4 regions of the Paenibacillus medicaginis genome follow, and region 2 is predicted to be linked to each of the others. Evidence: riboswitches for the same ligand, from Rfam matches in the RefSeq annotation. Region 2 holds a riboswitch; each other region holds the start of a gene.
The links. Region 2 has a riboswitch for cobalamin ahead of ACE5LO_RS09935 (FecCD family ABC transporter permease). Riboswitches for the same ligand answer to the same signal wherever they lie in the genome.

Region 1 (3,618 bases), on a different contig from region 2:
TCCCGTTCGGGCCGACGATCCCCCACCACTCTCCGGCGGCAGCGCCCCAGTTGATATCGGATAACGCCTGCACCCGGCCAAAGGTTTTATACATCCCTGACACGCTGGCTGCCCTGAACTGTGTGCTCATCACGATAGCTCTCCTTTCCGCTGCTTCTTGTTGCGCTGCAGCAGGTAAGCGAAGAACGGAGCTCCCACAAATGCTGTAACGACCCCGAGCGGGATCTCCATCGGTGCCAGCAGCGTGCGTGCGGCCGTATCCGCCCATACCATGAAGATAGCACCTCCCAGCGTGGACAGCGGAATGATCAGCCGGTAGTCCGGTCCGGTCAGCAGACGGATCATATGCGGCACAACGAGCCCCACAAAGCCGATCACTCCGCAGACGGATACCGATGCCGCCGTCAGTAAAGTCGCCGCAATCAGCACCCACAGCTTCGTTCTGTCCACATTTACGCCCATATACGCTGCCTGCCTTTCTCCCAACGCCAGCATGTTCAATACACGGGCTTTACTGCACAGGAACACCAGCCCGAGCATGACGTAAGGAAGAATAATGCCCGGATATGCCCAGCCCTTCAGGCTGAGGCTGCCCATCGTCCAATACAGGATTTCATTGACGGTCTCCTTGGACATGACCGTCAGCAAAGAGACGACCGCCCCCAGAAAGAACTGCATGACCACACCGGACAGGATCAGGCTTTGAGTGGGGATTTTTCCGTCTTCCCCTGCCAGCAGGATCACAAAATATAAAGTAAGAATTCCTGTGGTGAAGGCCACCATTGGCAGGGTCCACAGGCCGAAAAACGAATACTGAAGTCCCCAGTAAATCAAAAATGCCGCTCCGGCCGACGCGCCCGACGATACTCCAAGGGTAAAGGGATCGGCCAGCGGGTTGCGCAGCACGCCCTGGAAGGCCGCGCCTGCAAGCGCAAGCGCCGCACCAGTCAGCATGCCGAGCAGAACGCGCGGCAGGCGCACGTTAACAATAATTTGCTCGGTCGGAGCATCCCAGAACGGCGTAATATACATCCCGGCCCACGGCAGGTGGTGCATCAGAATGCCAGCGATCTGCTGGACAGGAAGCCGCACGGCGCCGATGCCCAGGCAGATCAGCACGGTCAGGATCAGCAGAACGAATCCGGCCAGGCCGTACGCAACAAGCTTACGGTTCATTTAAAGATTTCCGGATAGATGGCCTTGGCCACTTCCTTGAGCCCTTCCGTCACACGTGGTCCCGGACGGCTGAGCAGGTTATCATCCAGACCGAACACGCGGTTGTTGCGGATTGCGTTGATGTGGCTCCAGCCGCCACGTCCTTTGATGATCTGCTCCAGACTCTGCCCATTCTCATCCACCACACTTTTGCTATACAGGATGACATCCGGGTTGGCCGCGATGACCTTTTCCTCGCTGATCTGATTCCAGCCTTCCGTGTCGGAAGCGATGTTCTCTCCGCCTGCCAGGGTAATCAATTCGTCCATAAATTCTCCCTTGCCGACCGTCCAGCCTGGTGAAAATTCAACATAAACCCGCAGTCTCTGGTCCTCGCCGATATTTTTAACGCCCTCCTGCACCTCAGCGATATCGGCCTTCATTTTATCGGTTACAGCCTTGGCCTCCTGCTGGCGATCCATTACTTTGCCATACAGGGTGATGTTGTTCATAACGTCCTCTACCGTCTTCGGATCGGTCTTGAAGATGGTAATACCCAACTCGCGCAGTTTGTTGACGGCCTCTTCGCTCATCGATATGCCTGTAAAAACAATGTCAGGCTGGGCAGCGATAATGGCCTCTTCATTCGGCTTTGTAATGCCGCCCATCTTCGGCTTGGATGTGGCCGCTTCCGGGTAATCATCATAATCCGATACACCTACGATCTCCTTGTCCAAACCAAGAGCGAACAGCGCCTCCGTCTCGGCCGGGGATACGGAAATCACCTTCTCCGGAGCTTTCTCAAAAGTAAACTCCTGTCCGGTCGCATCCTTGACGGTCAGCGGATAAACCGTAGCACCCGCCTCTTCCGTCGGCGCCGTCTGCTGCGGAGAAGCTCCGCTGCCGCCTGCAGCCTCATTGCCTGCCCCTGTATTGCCACATGCAGCCAGTGCTGCAGTCAGCATAAGCGCCAGCAGCACGGTCAGCCAACTCTTTATTGATCTAGTCACAGTGCTTACCCCCCTTTTCTTCTGTATAGTCCCGGCCGTGCAAAAGAAAGCCCGGCCCTCATGAGAGGACCGGGCTCTGCGTCAGCCGACATCCGCAGCAGGCAAGTGCCGTGCCGCGCGGATTCATTGCCGCGAACCCGCCATCCTTTCCGCGAAGGAGCGACGATCTAAGCGGACCAGGCAGGTCTCCTGACTGACGGGAATTGCTAGAGGCCGGCGCCTTCCCGCCGCAGTATTACCTGCGACAGTGGCGTATCGCCGCCCATCCCCGTTTCACAGTGGCGGGACCGTGCCGGAATTGCACCGGCTTCCCTTTTAACAGAACAGCGTGGTTTTCAAGCTTTCACCGCCGCTCTGACCTGGTCTGCTGTCAACTTTAATCAAGCCGTACTTTTCAAAGTGATTATAGGTGAAAAAAGGCAGCTGTACAACCCGAACAACCAGCAAGTCTGCCGTCAAATTAAGAAAAACGTCTATCGACGTACATTCACAGAAGACAGACCACATTTAGAGGGGGCTCGCTCAGGCTCTCATATGTACGTTTTTTCGTACAAAAACCTGGGAGGGGGCTCGCTCAGGCTCTCGTTTGTACGTTTTTTCGTACAAAAACCTGAGAGGAGGCTCGCTCGGGTTCTCGTTTGTACGTTTTTTCGTACAAAAACCTGGGAGGGGGCTCGCTCGGGTTCTCGTTTGTACGTTTTTTCGTACAAAAACCTGAGAGGAGGCTCGCTCGGGTTCTCGTTTGTACGTTTTTTCATACAAAAGCCTGGGAGGGGGCTCGCTCAGGCTCTCGTTTGTACGTTTTTTCGTTACTACTTAGGTCTATTGCATAGGCCTATTACAGAATGGGTTGTCCGCGAAGTGCGTGGGAAAGAGAAGGAAGAACGGGAAGTTCTTGCTTCAGCAATGTGGAGACGATGCTCCGCAGGCGAGCAAAGATGTCTGCCCCTTCTATCGTGCGAAACGCTCCGGAGATTTTCTGTTTTACTTTGACCATACGCAAATCCCGTTCCGCTTGGTTGTTGTCAAACGGAACTTCGGGTCGCCAAAGAAACGACAAGATGGCCGCTTTATGCAGCAACAGTCGTTCACCCAGATTGCCGGCCTTGCTCTTGATCTTTCTGCCGCGTGTTCCGGTCTTTGCTCTTACAGGGTCTTTCGCCCATTCGTGCTGACCGGCTTCCAGAATGGCGTCATATCGGGCTTGAATTTCAAGGATGACCTCTGCGCTCAGTGGTATTCCCGTTTGTCTGGATGCACTCGCGAGCCGCCAGCTTTCGGTCAGCAGATCGCCCATCTGCTTGGCCCAAGTATGGCCGTCGTGCTCGGCAATGCCCTTGCATTCCCTCAGCAGATGTACGTTGCAAAGCGCGTGACCAAACGTGTAGTGATCCTTGAAATACCCTTGCATGCAATCGTGGACCACCGTCCCCGTGTAGTCCGGCAGAAAGCC
Region 2 (3,618 bases):
TTCCGACACGTTCCAGCGCCTGCTCCACCAGCCTCAAATCCTCCCCGCTATCCGGCTGATACCACTTTTTATGAGGATTACGTCCCATCATGACCATGTCCTTGACGAAGAAATCGAAGGCGACCGGCGCTTCCTGGCTCACTACAGCGATCTGCCGGGCTGTCTCTCGATGCGATATGGAATGCAGGTTCTGTCCGTCAATCGAAATCCGGCCGGAATCAGGCTGCAGGACACGGTAAATATTTTTCAGAAGAGTGGATTTCCCGCTGCCGTTTGGCCCGATCAGCCCGACAAGCTCGCCCTTCCGCACATGCAGCAGAATTGAATCAATCAACCGCTTGTCCTGCACACTGTAGGAGACTCCTTCAACCGACACATTCATTTACCGTTCCCTCCAAATGAGTATGTACTTCTGCGCAGCAGCCAGATGAAGAACGGCCCCCCGCATAAGGCTGTGACGATGCCAATCGGCAGCTCCTCCGGTGCCAGCACGAGCCGTGCGGCCACATCAGCCCAGATCATAAATATCGCACCAAGCAGCATGCTTAACGGCAGTACCCGGCGATGATCGGAACCGGTCATCATCCTGGCGATGTGTGGAATCATCAACCCAACGAAGCCGATAGAACCGCTTACAGAGACAATCGTGCCTGTCATCAGAGCCGCAATAACGACAAGTAAAATACGGAACGCGGCAATGTTGACACCCAGGGTCACTGCCGCCTCCTCCCCCATAAGCAGGGAATTCAGCGAACGATGCAGGGACAGCAGCACTGCAGCCCCCAGAGCAATGATAAGGGCAGGAGCGGTCAGATGCTCCCATTTCGCACCGGTCAGACTGCCCATCATCCAATACATTGCGGAGCGGATGCCATCCGCATGGGGGGCCAACGTGACGATAAAGTTAGTGGCAGCTGACAGCATCATGGAAGTGACAATACCGGACAGCAGCAACCTCGTCGTTGAAATCTCTCCACCGACTTTGGCAAGGACGAACACGAGCACCATTGCAAGTAATGAACCAATAAATGCGGAAAGGGGTAGCGTGTATGTCCCGAGAAAGCGGAAGGCGCCGAAAATAATCACAAGCACCGCCGCTGTGGACGCCCCCGAAGAAACACCCAGGATGTAGGGATCAGCCAGCGAGTTTCGTGTCAGTGCTTGAATAGCCGCTCCTGTGACAGCCAGACCCGCTCCGATGACAGCTCCCAGCAAAACTCGGGGGAACCGGATATTCCACACAATATGCTCCTGCGCTTTCGTCCACGATCCATCCATCCAGCTATCCAGGAGAGGTAGATGGGAAAAGGCGATGTTCCACACCTGTACAGGATGAATCTGTACGGGGCCAAGCATGACAGCGATGGTAATGGAAGCGGTAAGAACAACCGTCCATACGAACAAATGAACCACAAACCATGCCGGTTCAGCCCTGAGTCCTCCATTTTGTTGTTCGTTCATTGAACTCCTTTCCTTCCTTTGTGCTAAAAAGGAGATTATAAGAATGCACAGCAAAAAAGCACCCTCAAGTTTATGAGAGTGCCTGTACTGGATCAGTGAAACGCGCAGGGCCGTTTCCAGCCTGCCAGTTTCATCACCTTGCCAGGAAATGAAAGCAGCAGTAAGAAAAGCCCGACGACATCATCGTGAACCGTGCCGGCCACCCCCTATCCGCGTAGGTTCGTGACAATCCAAGAAGCAGGCAGGTCTCCTGACTTGCGGATCGTCGCCGTCTGCGGTCTTCCCATCGAATAACGACAGTGACCATGAACTTGCAGACAGGCTCCTCGCATACAGTGGCGGGACCGTGCCGGATTTGCACCGGCTTCCCTTTTAAGACGGGGCTGCGTTTTCACACACCTCGTCACCTGCTCTTTTAAAATATTAAAATATGAGATAAAAACAATACAATGTTAGCATGAACAGATGTGGATGTCCATTTCTTTAAACAACGCCAAAAGGGTCAAGCATACCTTTCCGCAAGCGATTCACTTATAATGTCAAGGCCTTCCTCCAGCTGCTCGTCGGTAATGACCAGCGGGGTCAGGAAGCGGATCACATTGCCGTGAACGCCGGCGGTCAGCAAAATAACACCTTTGTTATAAAACGAGCGGACCAGGTTGGCCGCAAACGCTGCGGCAGGCTTGCCACTGGATGGATCCGTAAATTCAACGGCGCACATCGCTCCGAGGCCACGGACATCACCGAGGATGGGGTACTGTTTCTGCAGCTTGTCAAAATGTTCCCTGATCCGCAGTCCGATCTGCCCGGCCCGTTCGCAAAGGTTTTCCCGTTCCATCTGGTCAATAACGGCAAGAGCAGCCACGCATCCCAACGGGCTGCCACCGTAAGTCCCCCCGATTTCACCAGGATTGGGCGCATCCATGATATCCGCCCTTCCGACAACTGCGCTGATTGGCAAGCCCGCAGCGAGCGATTTGGACAAAGTGATCAGATCAGGCTCGATGCCAAAATGCGTGCTGGCAAACATCGCACCCGTGCGGCCAAAACCGGTCTGGATTTCATCCGCAATGAAGAGAATGCCATGCTGCCTGCACAGTTCATACACGCCCTGGACAAAAAGCTTCGGCGGTACAATAAAGCCCCCTTCTCCCTGAACCGGTTCCATAATGACCGCCGCCAGTTCCTCAGGCGCAGCCTCAGTCAGCAGAAAGTCCGCAAACTGGTCGAGACAGAAACGCGCATAATCCTCCTCGCTCATGGTCTCCGGACGATAGTACGGGTAAGGATAAGGGGCTTTGTACGTAGCCGGAGCGAACGGGCCCATCTGAAATTTATACGGCCGCACCTTGCTGGTCAAGCTCATGCCCAGCAGCGTACGGCCATGAAAGCCGCGTGTAAAGGAGACGATCCCGGGCTTTCCCGTATATTTGCGGGCGATTTTCACGGCGTTTTCCACCGCTTCGGCCCCGCTGTTCAGCAGCACCGCTTTTTTGGCAAAGGAGCCCGGCGCAAGCGTCGCCAGCTTCTCGGCCAGCTCAACATATGGCTCATACATGCCGACATGAAAGCATGTATGCAGAAACCGCTCCGCCTGCCGCTGCACGGCCTGCACGACCGCCGGCGGGCAATGGCCGGCATTCATCGTGCCAATCGCACCGGCGAAATCGAGAAACACGTTGCCGTCCACATCCGTCAGCAGTGCACCGCTGGCCTTCTCCACAAACAGCGGAAAGTTATTGCCGACACCGCCCGCTACGGCCGCTTCTCTTCTGCGGAGTAGCTCAGCCGTCTTCGGCCCGGGAAGCGGACCCTCAATCCTGGCATACTTGCGCTCTTTCCCCAACCTCATCGCTCTCCTTAATTGCGGTACCAGCCTAAGGGCTCAACCTGCAGATTGGTGTTGATTTGCTTAACCTCCGTATAGGCCTCATAGCCGAAGGTTCCCAGCTCTCTGCCGATGCCGCTCTGCTTGTATCCGCCCCAGGGGGCTTCATTGTAGGTAGGATGAAACGTATTAATCCACGTGATGCCTGCCCGCAGCTTCCGAACGACCCGCTGCGCCCTTGCTCCGTTATTCGTGAACACCGCGCCGGCGAGTCCATATACTGTGTCGTTCGCCAGGCGGACCGCTTCCGCTTCATCCTTGAACGTCTG
Region 3 (3,618 bases), on a different contig from region 2:
AGGGTTTTGCGGCCGTGGTCGCCAATTCGAAGCGGTTCAGCGCAGCGGTGAGGATGGGCCAGCTTGGACAAAAAACCTTCATCCGGGACGGGGGGATTTCTCTGAAACTAGGCCCTCTAAAAGGCTGGAACAACTACCGGGTTGCTCCGTCCCTTGCGAAGCGGAGCTTCCGCCAGCGGTGGGAGAAACTGGACCGCGAGGTGCGAAGCGCGCTGCCGCAACCGGACCCGGCGCTGCAAAGGCGGATGGAAGCTGTTTTGCGTCAGCGGGAAAGGGGAGAGCGGCATGAATAGCAAGCATCAGGCTTGGCTGGATCGGCTGGAGGACGAATCGCGCGCGAAGCAGGAGCAGTTTATAAACGGCATTGCTGCCAGGCTGAAGCGGCCACGATTGACTGAACCGCCGCCTCATCCGCTGCGGGGTGCGCCGGAGTTCTGGCAGGCGTTCGACTGGAGCGAGCAGGAGCGAATCGACCGCTTTGCCGCCAATTTCAGCAGTGTGGGCGGACATGTGGCCAGACTAGCTACGATGCAGGACGCAGCCTCCTTCATCGCTGACAAGGCAGCCGAAATGGGCGCAAGAGCCATTCTCAGACAGGACCAGCCGGAGCTGGCGGTGCTTGAGCTGGAGTCCGCCATTCCCGGCGCGGACATTTCTGTCTGGAACTCGGATTCTGCGCATTCCTGGAAAGCCAAAGCGGCTGATGCGGACTTCGGTGTTGTTATGGCGGATTATGCTGCTGCTTATACAGGTTCGGTAACCGTGCTTTCTGCACCGCATAAGGGCCGCTCCGTAAGCCTGCTTCCCACCGTACTTATGATTCTTATTCCGGTGGAGCGGCTGAAGACACGGCTGGGTGAAATCCTGATGGAATTTGACCGGGCGGGGCAGGAGCAGCTTCCGGCAGGTATTCACTTTATTTCAGGTCCAAGCCGATCATCGGACATCGAGAATGACCTAACTATAGGCGTTCATGGACCGGGGATTGTCTATGCTTTGATCGTTGGGGCTCGTCTTTCGGACTTGGGTCCGTTATAATGAAATAATCCCGCAGGTGCCCTGGCCGTAAGGTCGGGATTAAAAGGGAATAGGGTGAAAATCCTTAGCGGTCGCGCCGCTGTAACCGGGAAGCCTCCTTCCATACATGTCACTCAGCATGCTGGGGAAGACGGAAGGCAGGCGTCGATCCGGGAGCCAGAAGACCTGCCTGCAGGTTCGCATCAGCCCTTCGCGGTTAAGGAACGGTGTACATAATATGGATCGGGACTCGTACGGGTCTGCGGTCTGTTCTCTTATGTACTCTTGCCCTCAGCCTTTTGCGGTCTGAGGGTTTTTTGGGTCAACATGAAGCCGGACGGGGAGGCTTATGCGAGATCACAGTGCATGGGAGAGGATATGGATGGAGCAAGTGGCAACGAAACGAAGGGTGCTCGGCCAGGTTATGATCTGCAACGGCTGCTGCTGCGGGCGGACAGAAAAGGGGAGGCCAGGAATCCCGCTCGACAGACTGAAGAGCAGATGGAAGGAAGAGAAGCTGCTCAAAAGCATCCAGCTGACGATTACAGGCTGTCTTGGCCCCTGTGATATCGCCAATGTCGTATCGATTCAGACGCCGGACGGTCCGGTGTGGTTCGGGGGTATTGAAGAGGAAGCTCTGTATGACGATTTGCTGGAATGGGCAATTGCCTCGCGGAATCAGGACAAGCTGCTGGAGCTGCCTGCCAATCTTATGCCTTACCGGTTCGAGCGTTTTCAGTAGAAACAACAAAAAAACAGACACATTTAGCTCACCGCTTTCAGGTGGGCTAATTGTTCGTTGGAAATAAAGGCTGGGTTGCAGAAGTTTTTAATTGCTACGGCATGCCCCTTTTGCATTTTTTGCCGTTTAATGAATGAAACGAGCCATAACTTGACAGCGTAAATAGGGAAGGGAATGACGGTACAACTAAAGCCGGATAAAAATCCTCTGTTATAACCGAAACTTAGGTTTAAAACAGGAAGTTTGCCGTAATGAACATACTATTTATAAGAAGGGAGAAGTACTGTTGGAATCCATTTGGCTGGAGTATGCATGGGCATTACTGATTCTTATTGGATTGGAGGGCTTACTGTCAGCGGATAATGCTCTTGTTCTGGCGGTTATCGCGAAGCATTTACCGGAGGACCAGAAGAAGAAAGCCATTAATTATGGGATCATTATGGCGTTTGTTTTTCGCTTCGTCGCTCTGTTTGCGATATCGTTTATTGCTAATGTATGGCAAATACAGGCGATCGGGGCTGCTTATCTGTTATACCTCGGGTTAAAGCACATCATCAAAGCGCGTTTCGGCAAGAAAAACGAGAATATTCGCGAGGACGTGAAGAAAGATGCGGCAGGAAAAGGCTTTTGGCCAACCGTAGGAAAAATTGCTCTCGCGGATCTCGCCTTTGCGATTGATTCCATCCTTGCTGCCGTGGCTCTGGCACTGGGTCTCCCGGATTCACCGCTTGGGGATTTCGGTGGTATGGATGGAGGACAATTTATCGTTGTCCTGCTTGGCGGAATCGCCGGGCTCATCCTGATTAAGTTCGCGGCTACATGGTTTGTAAAGCTGCTCGCTCAACGGCCGGCACTGGAGACCACGGCCTATGCAATTGTGGCATGGGTCGGTGTCAAGCTTGCTGTGATTACCCTGGCCCATGAAGATATTGGGGTGTTGGATCATCAATTCCCGCATAGTACAGGCTGGACCCTTGTCTTTTATGGTGTCTTGGTTGCGATAGCGCTTCTCGGATGGTTTGCGCCATCCAATAAAAAACAGTCACAGGCTGATGTGCCCTAGGATGCAACAGGGTGCATGTTGGCATTAAGCCACAGCCTCACAGAAGGAGAGCCGTCTGAAGCGGTTCTCCTTCTGTGATTTGACTCCATTTTCCCAATGCTGAATAATTAGAGTTACGTTACGGGTAAATAACAATGGGCCGTACAAATTCGCCTTGCGCGGGGAGAGATGATATGTACCAGTACATAGATGAAACCTATAGAGAGGTTGATTTCAGCAACAAGGATCTAAGAGAAGGAGAGCTGATCCGCTGTATCTTTATCCGCTGCCGCTTTAGAGCTGCTTCCCTGGAGGAAATCACCACAGAAGGCTGCCGTTTTGAGGAATGTGATTTTAGCGGCGCACAGTTGAATGCGTCCATCCATACGGAATCGGCCTTTGTGAACTGCAGGTTTACGGAAGCGAATCTGTTCGTCGCCAAATTTGAGCAGTGTAAAATGACGGGCTCGGACTTTGTAAAAGCCAGTCTGGATGGGGTGACATTCGCGGCGGGGGATTGGTCCTACACGAATCTGCGGGGGGCGCAGTTGTCCAAGCAGGATTTGCGCGGATTGCGTCTGGAGGAGGCGGATTTGTACGGCGCCAATCTCGAAAAGGCCGACCTGCGCAAAGCCGATCTTACCCGGGCCCAGCTGGCGCATGCTAAGCTGCAGGGAGCCGATCTGCGCGGCGCTATTATGGAGGGCGTCGATTTCCGCTCCATGGACGTTAAAGGCGCGCACATGGATATACATCAGGCAGTGGCCTTTTTGCGTTCATATGGGGCCAAAGTGGATTAAAGTGTATCTTGTAACCG
Region 4 (3,618 bases), on a different contig from region 2:
TGTCATTCAATTCAGTTCAATAAGCGAATGCACAGCTCGGCAACGGCCAGCAGCGCTGTACCGACCCACCCTTCCACTCTGTAGCGCACAGGCATTGGCAACGAGGCATCCGGTCCCATACGGATCGTGCCCTCATAACCGCGCACGGTGTATCCGACAATAGCTCCGCGGTACCTCTCCATCGTCTTCGCAAACAATCTGCCCGCCAGGGCGGCGGTATCCGCAACAGCAGCCCGGAAACCCCTGCCGCCCCCGCGGAGCCTGCGCGCCAGCATCATGCTTGCGGCCGTATCCCCCAGCAGGAACAGAAATCTGTACATAATCATCGTCAATTCTATGACCACGGCCGGAAGCCGCAGCTTTTCCATCACCTTCAGCAGACCTGTAAATGGAGTCGTGAGAATCAGAAACAGAAAGCAGGACAGGCACACCCCTACCCGCAGCAAAAGCTCTTCCGCCCGCTCTGCCGCTTCGGGCGTGACCAGAAGCACATGAGTTCCCCAACCCAGCAGCACCATTCCCTGTGCAGGGCCTGGAGCAACCTCAATTAACAGCGCAGGCAGACTCAGTATATAGAAGAGCAGTGAGGCGGCCATCAAGGAAGCATACGGCTTCCATGGAACCCCGCCATACCCTACCGTCCATAGGACGAGCCAAATCCATACGGCCAACTGCACAGGAGGATGTCCGATATAAGCCATTACAAACATCACCGCTGCAAAGCCGCTTTTCCAAAGCGGTGAACAGCTGCTGAGCTTTCCTTGATAAGACAGGGAATCAATCCTTCTGAGCATCTGTCCGGCTGGCGTCCTTTCTCCCTTTGAACAGACCGATGATATAACCGATCAGTCCCGCACCCAACGCAGCCTGCAGAGCAAACAGCATGCTTTCCGTTTCTGGCGGCGGCTCCAGCAGCGGCTGAAACCATGGAGTATAGTGGGGATTGATCTGGGTAATCGCCTCCTCGGCGGCACCGTCCGCGCCTCCGAAGTCGCCACTCACCAGCAGCAGCGGCAGGGCGGCCAGCAGGATGACGGTCAACAGAACCAAGCCTGTTATCGTTCTTGTCTTCATGACGGCTTAGCCTCCTTCATGCCGCGCCTGAGCACGGACAATTCGTTCGGACTATATGCTTTAAGCCATTTCCACAGCATAACCGTCAGCAATCCCTCGCTGAGCGCAAGCGGCAGCTGCGTCACGGCAAAAATGCCGCCAAATTTCAGGAACGATGCCCATACTCCGCCGTGTACGGAAGGAAAGGCAAGGGAAAGCTGCACGGAAGTAACCAGGTAAGTCGTCATGTCGGCTATAGCCGCAGCGGCGAAAACGGCCAACCATTCCTTGCGGGTTGTGTTCATAAGCAGCCTGTACGCTGCATAACCGGCGAATGGGCCGGCCACGGCCATGGAGAACGCATTCGCCCCCAGCGTTGTAATCCCGCCGTGCGCCAGCAGCACCGCCTGGAACAACAGCACAATGGAGCCAATCACGCTCATGGGCAGGGGCCCGAGCAGCACTGCGCCCAGTCCCGTTCCGGTTGGATGAGAGCTGCTGCCCGTCACGGAAGGCAGCTTCAGGGCAGACAGTACAAATGTAAACGCCCCCGCCAATCCAAGCATCAGCTTCAGCTCAGGGGCTTCTTTCGTCAGTCGAGTTACACTGCGGACACCAAAAGCGAAGAAAGGAAGAAATAGAATCCACCAAAACAACGCCCAACCGATGGGCAAAAATCCCTCCATGATATGCATGGCATAGACCTCTTGCGGGCTCACCGCCAGAAAATACAGCGTAAATGCGGTAATCAACAGCCCCAACCCAATGCCTCTACCCCGTTTAAACAACTTATCCACCCCTTTCATATTCACAGGCTCAAAAAAGCCCCATCCTTAGAGGATGGGGCTTGCATGTACGCAATTCAGTCACCGTCAGCCAGGCAACCTTAAACAAGGCTCCTTTACGCATAGCTTGCCCGATATCCCCGGTCAACAAGAAGATGAAAGCTTCACATCCTCCTCTTCATCCATGGATGAAAAATGTTCCGGAACATCGGGAGCCCCGCGCAGGCTCGTCCACCGATTCGTACACCACTCCTTTCCGCGAAGGATTACGGTGCATATAGGCAAGGTAGGTCTCCTGGCTTTGGATCATCAGTCTTCTTCGTCTTCCCCGGGTCTGATTCGAGTGACATATTAAAGAAAAAAAACCTCCCCATTACAGTGGCGGGACCGCTCGGGATTTGCACCCGATTCCCTGTTACCCTTTGCCCCTTGGCAAAGGCACCCTGCCTGGTCGCTTATTCGATTGTGAGTCCATCATAACCCTGCCTTCGCGGAAAGCGCAAGCACGAAAAACATGAGATGCAGGTTCGATTCAGCCTCATCAAACGGTTTCCGCGTCGCCGGTCTGCTGAAGCAGCAGCCCGTTAGGGGAGCACATTCTCTCGACCAGCGCTCCGGCATCCTCCTCAAGGATGATCAAATCCAGATGCGTTCGACCCGCAAATCCCTCCTGCACGCTGTGGCGGATTAATTCCATTAGCGGGTTGTAGTAGCCGTTTACATTTAAAAGTCCGACAGGTTTGCTGTGCAGGCCGATTTGCGCCCAGCACAGCACCTCAAACAGCTCTTCAAAGGTGCCGATTCCGCCCGGAAGCGCAATAAAACCGTCGGCCATTTGGTGCATTGTGGCCTTACGTTCATGCATGTCCCTGACCTCAATAAACTCCGTCAGCCCCTCATGCACAATTTCCCGCCGGAACAATGCCGTGGGCATAATGCCGGTCACCTGTCCGCCCTTGGCAAGCGCGGCATTGGCAGCCGTGCCCATAAGTCCAAAGCTTGAACCCCCATAGATCAGACGCAGCCCGTTGCGGGCGATATGCTCCCCGAGCCGGGCTGCCTGCTCCTTGTACTCCGAAGCCACTCCATCGTTAGAGCCTGCAAACACACAAATCGACCTCATGATTCAACACCTCTCTCTATCCATATTCAGCAACGGCATCCATTAGTTATCTAATTTCAACTTTCTCGTTGTATCATAATAGAACTTGCGGCCTGTGAAAAGGAGAGCAGTAACCCGATGCCTTATTTTAACACTTTTCCAAACTCTGCTTTGACTCTTTGAAGATCAGAGGAACTATATTTTTTTGACTTATAGGATAATTACTTAAAACTTAATATTTTTCCCTGATCCATGCAAACTATTCAATTTGTGACCATTTCGACAAAATATTTTTGTTTTTTTCTTCATTATTTCTCATAACAACGCAAATTATAGGTCTTAGTAACTATAGACATATGGACTAGATTGATTATAATTCTCTATGTAGTTAAATTTTAGGAGGTATATGGAATGAAAAAAGTTATGACTTTTGGATTAGCTGCATCATTGCTTCTGTCACTGAGCCCCGCTGCTTTTGCGCAAGGTTCACTTCCAGCAAATCAAGCTGTGGATTCACTTTCAGCAAATGAAACTGTGAAGACTGACGCTGGTTACATGCGAATTGTCGAAAGTCAGGGAGATGTTTATTTCCCTATGGACGTACAATTGATTAACCCTGTGCGCCACACTGGATCATCATCTTATGAAAGATCCTTCACTATGGATCCAGCGAACGGT

Region 1: another riboswitch for cobalamin. It lies ahead of ACE5LO_RS06940 (ABC transporter substrate-binding protein); the one in region 2 lies ahead of ACE5LO_RS09935 (FecCD family ABC transporter permease).
Region 3: another riboswitch for cobalamin. It lies ahead of ACE5LO_RS03075 ((2Fe-2S) ferredoxin domain-containing protein); the one in region 2 lies ahead of ACE5LO_RS09935 (FecCD family ABC transporter permease).
Region 4: another riboswitch for cobalamin. It lies ahead of ACE5LO_RS06170 (energy-coupling factor ABC transporter permease); the one in region 2 lies ahead of ACE5LO_RS09935 (FecCD family ABC transporter permease).

What each region holds. Positions count from the first base shown of each region.
Region 1 covers NZ_JBHIRY010000005.1:181-3,798, reverse strand. Annotated here, with positions in the region: gene ACE5LO_RS06950 (ABC transporter ATP-binding protein) at 1-130, opposite strand, end outside; gene ACE5LO_RS06945 (FecCD family ABC transporter permease) at 130-1,176, opposite strand; gene ACE5LO_RS06940 (ABC transporter substrate-binding protein) at 1,173-2,165, opposite strand; cobalamin riboswitch at 2,328-2,543, opposite strand; partial or broken gene tnpC (IS66 family transposase) at 3,004-3,618, opposite strand, start outside.
Region 2 covers NZ_JBHIRY010000007.1:139,959-143,576, reverse strand. Annotated here, with positions in the region: gene ACE5LO_RS09940 (ABC transporter ATP-binding protein) at 1-382, opposite strand, end outside; gene ACE5LO_RS09935 (FecCD family ABC transporter permease) at 379-1,461, opposite strand; cobalamin riboswitch at 1,685-1,887, opposite strand; gene gabT (4-aminobutyrate--2-oxoglutarate transaminase) at 1,964-3,307, opposite strand; gene ACE5LO_RS09925 (aldehyde dehydrogenase family protein) at 3,322-3,618, opposite strand, start outside.
Region 3 covers NZ_JBHIRY010000002.1:112,544-116,161, forward strand. Annotated here, with positions in the region: gene ACE5LO_RS03065 (LutB/LldF family L-lactate oxidation iron-sulfur protein) at 1-293, shown strand, start outside; gene ACE5LO_RS03070 (LutC/YkgG family protein) at 286-1,038, shown strand; cobalamin riboswitch at 1,036-1,225, shown strand; gene ACE5LO_RS03075 ((2Fe-2S) ferredoxin domain-containing protein) at 1,400-1,759, shown strand; gene ACE5LO_RS03080 (MeeY/MeeF family manganese export membrane protein) at 2,046-2,822, shown strand; gene ACE5LO_RS03085 (pentapeptide repeat-containing protein) at 2,996-3,601, shown strand.
Region 4 covers NZ_JBHIRY010000004.1:136,927-140,544, forward strand. Annotated here, with positions in the region: gene cbiQ (cobalt ECF transporter T component CbiQ) at 12-794, opposite strand; gene ACE5LO_RS06165 (energy-coupling factor ABC transporter substrate-binding protein) at 778-1,074, opposite strand; gene ACE5LO_RS06170 (energy-coupling factor ABC transporter permease) at 1,071-1,841, opposite strand; cobalamin riboswitch at 2,107-2,299, opposite strand; gene ACE5LO_RS06175 (LOG family protein) at 2,380-2,961, opposite strand; gene ACE5LO_RS06180 (hypothetical protein) at 3,352-3,618, shown strand, end outside.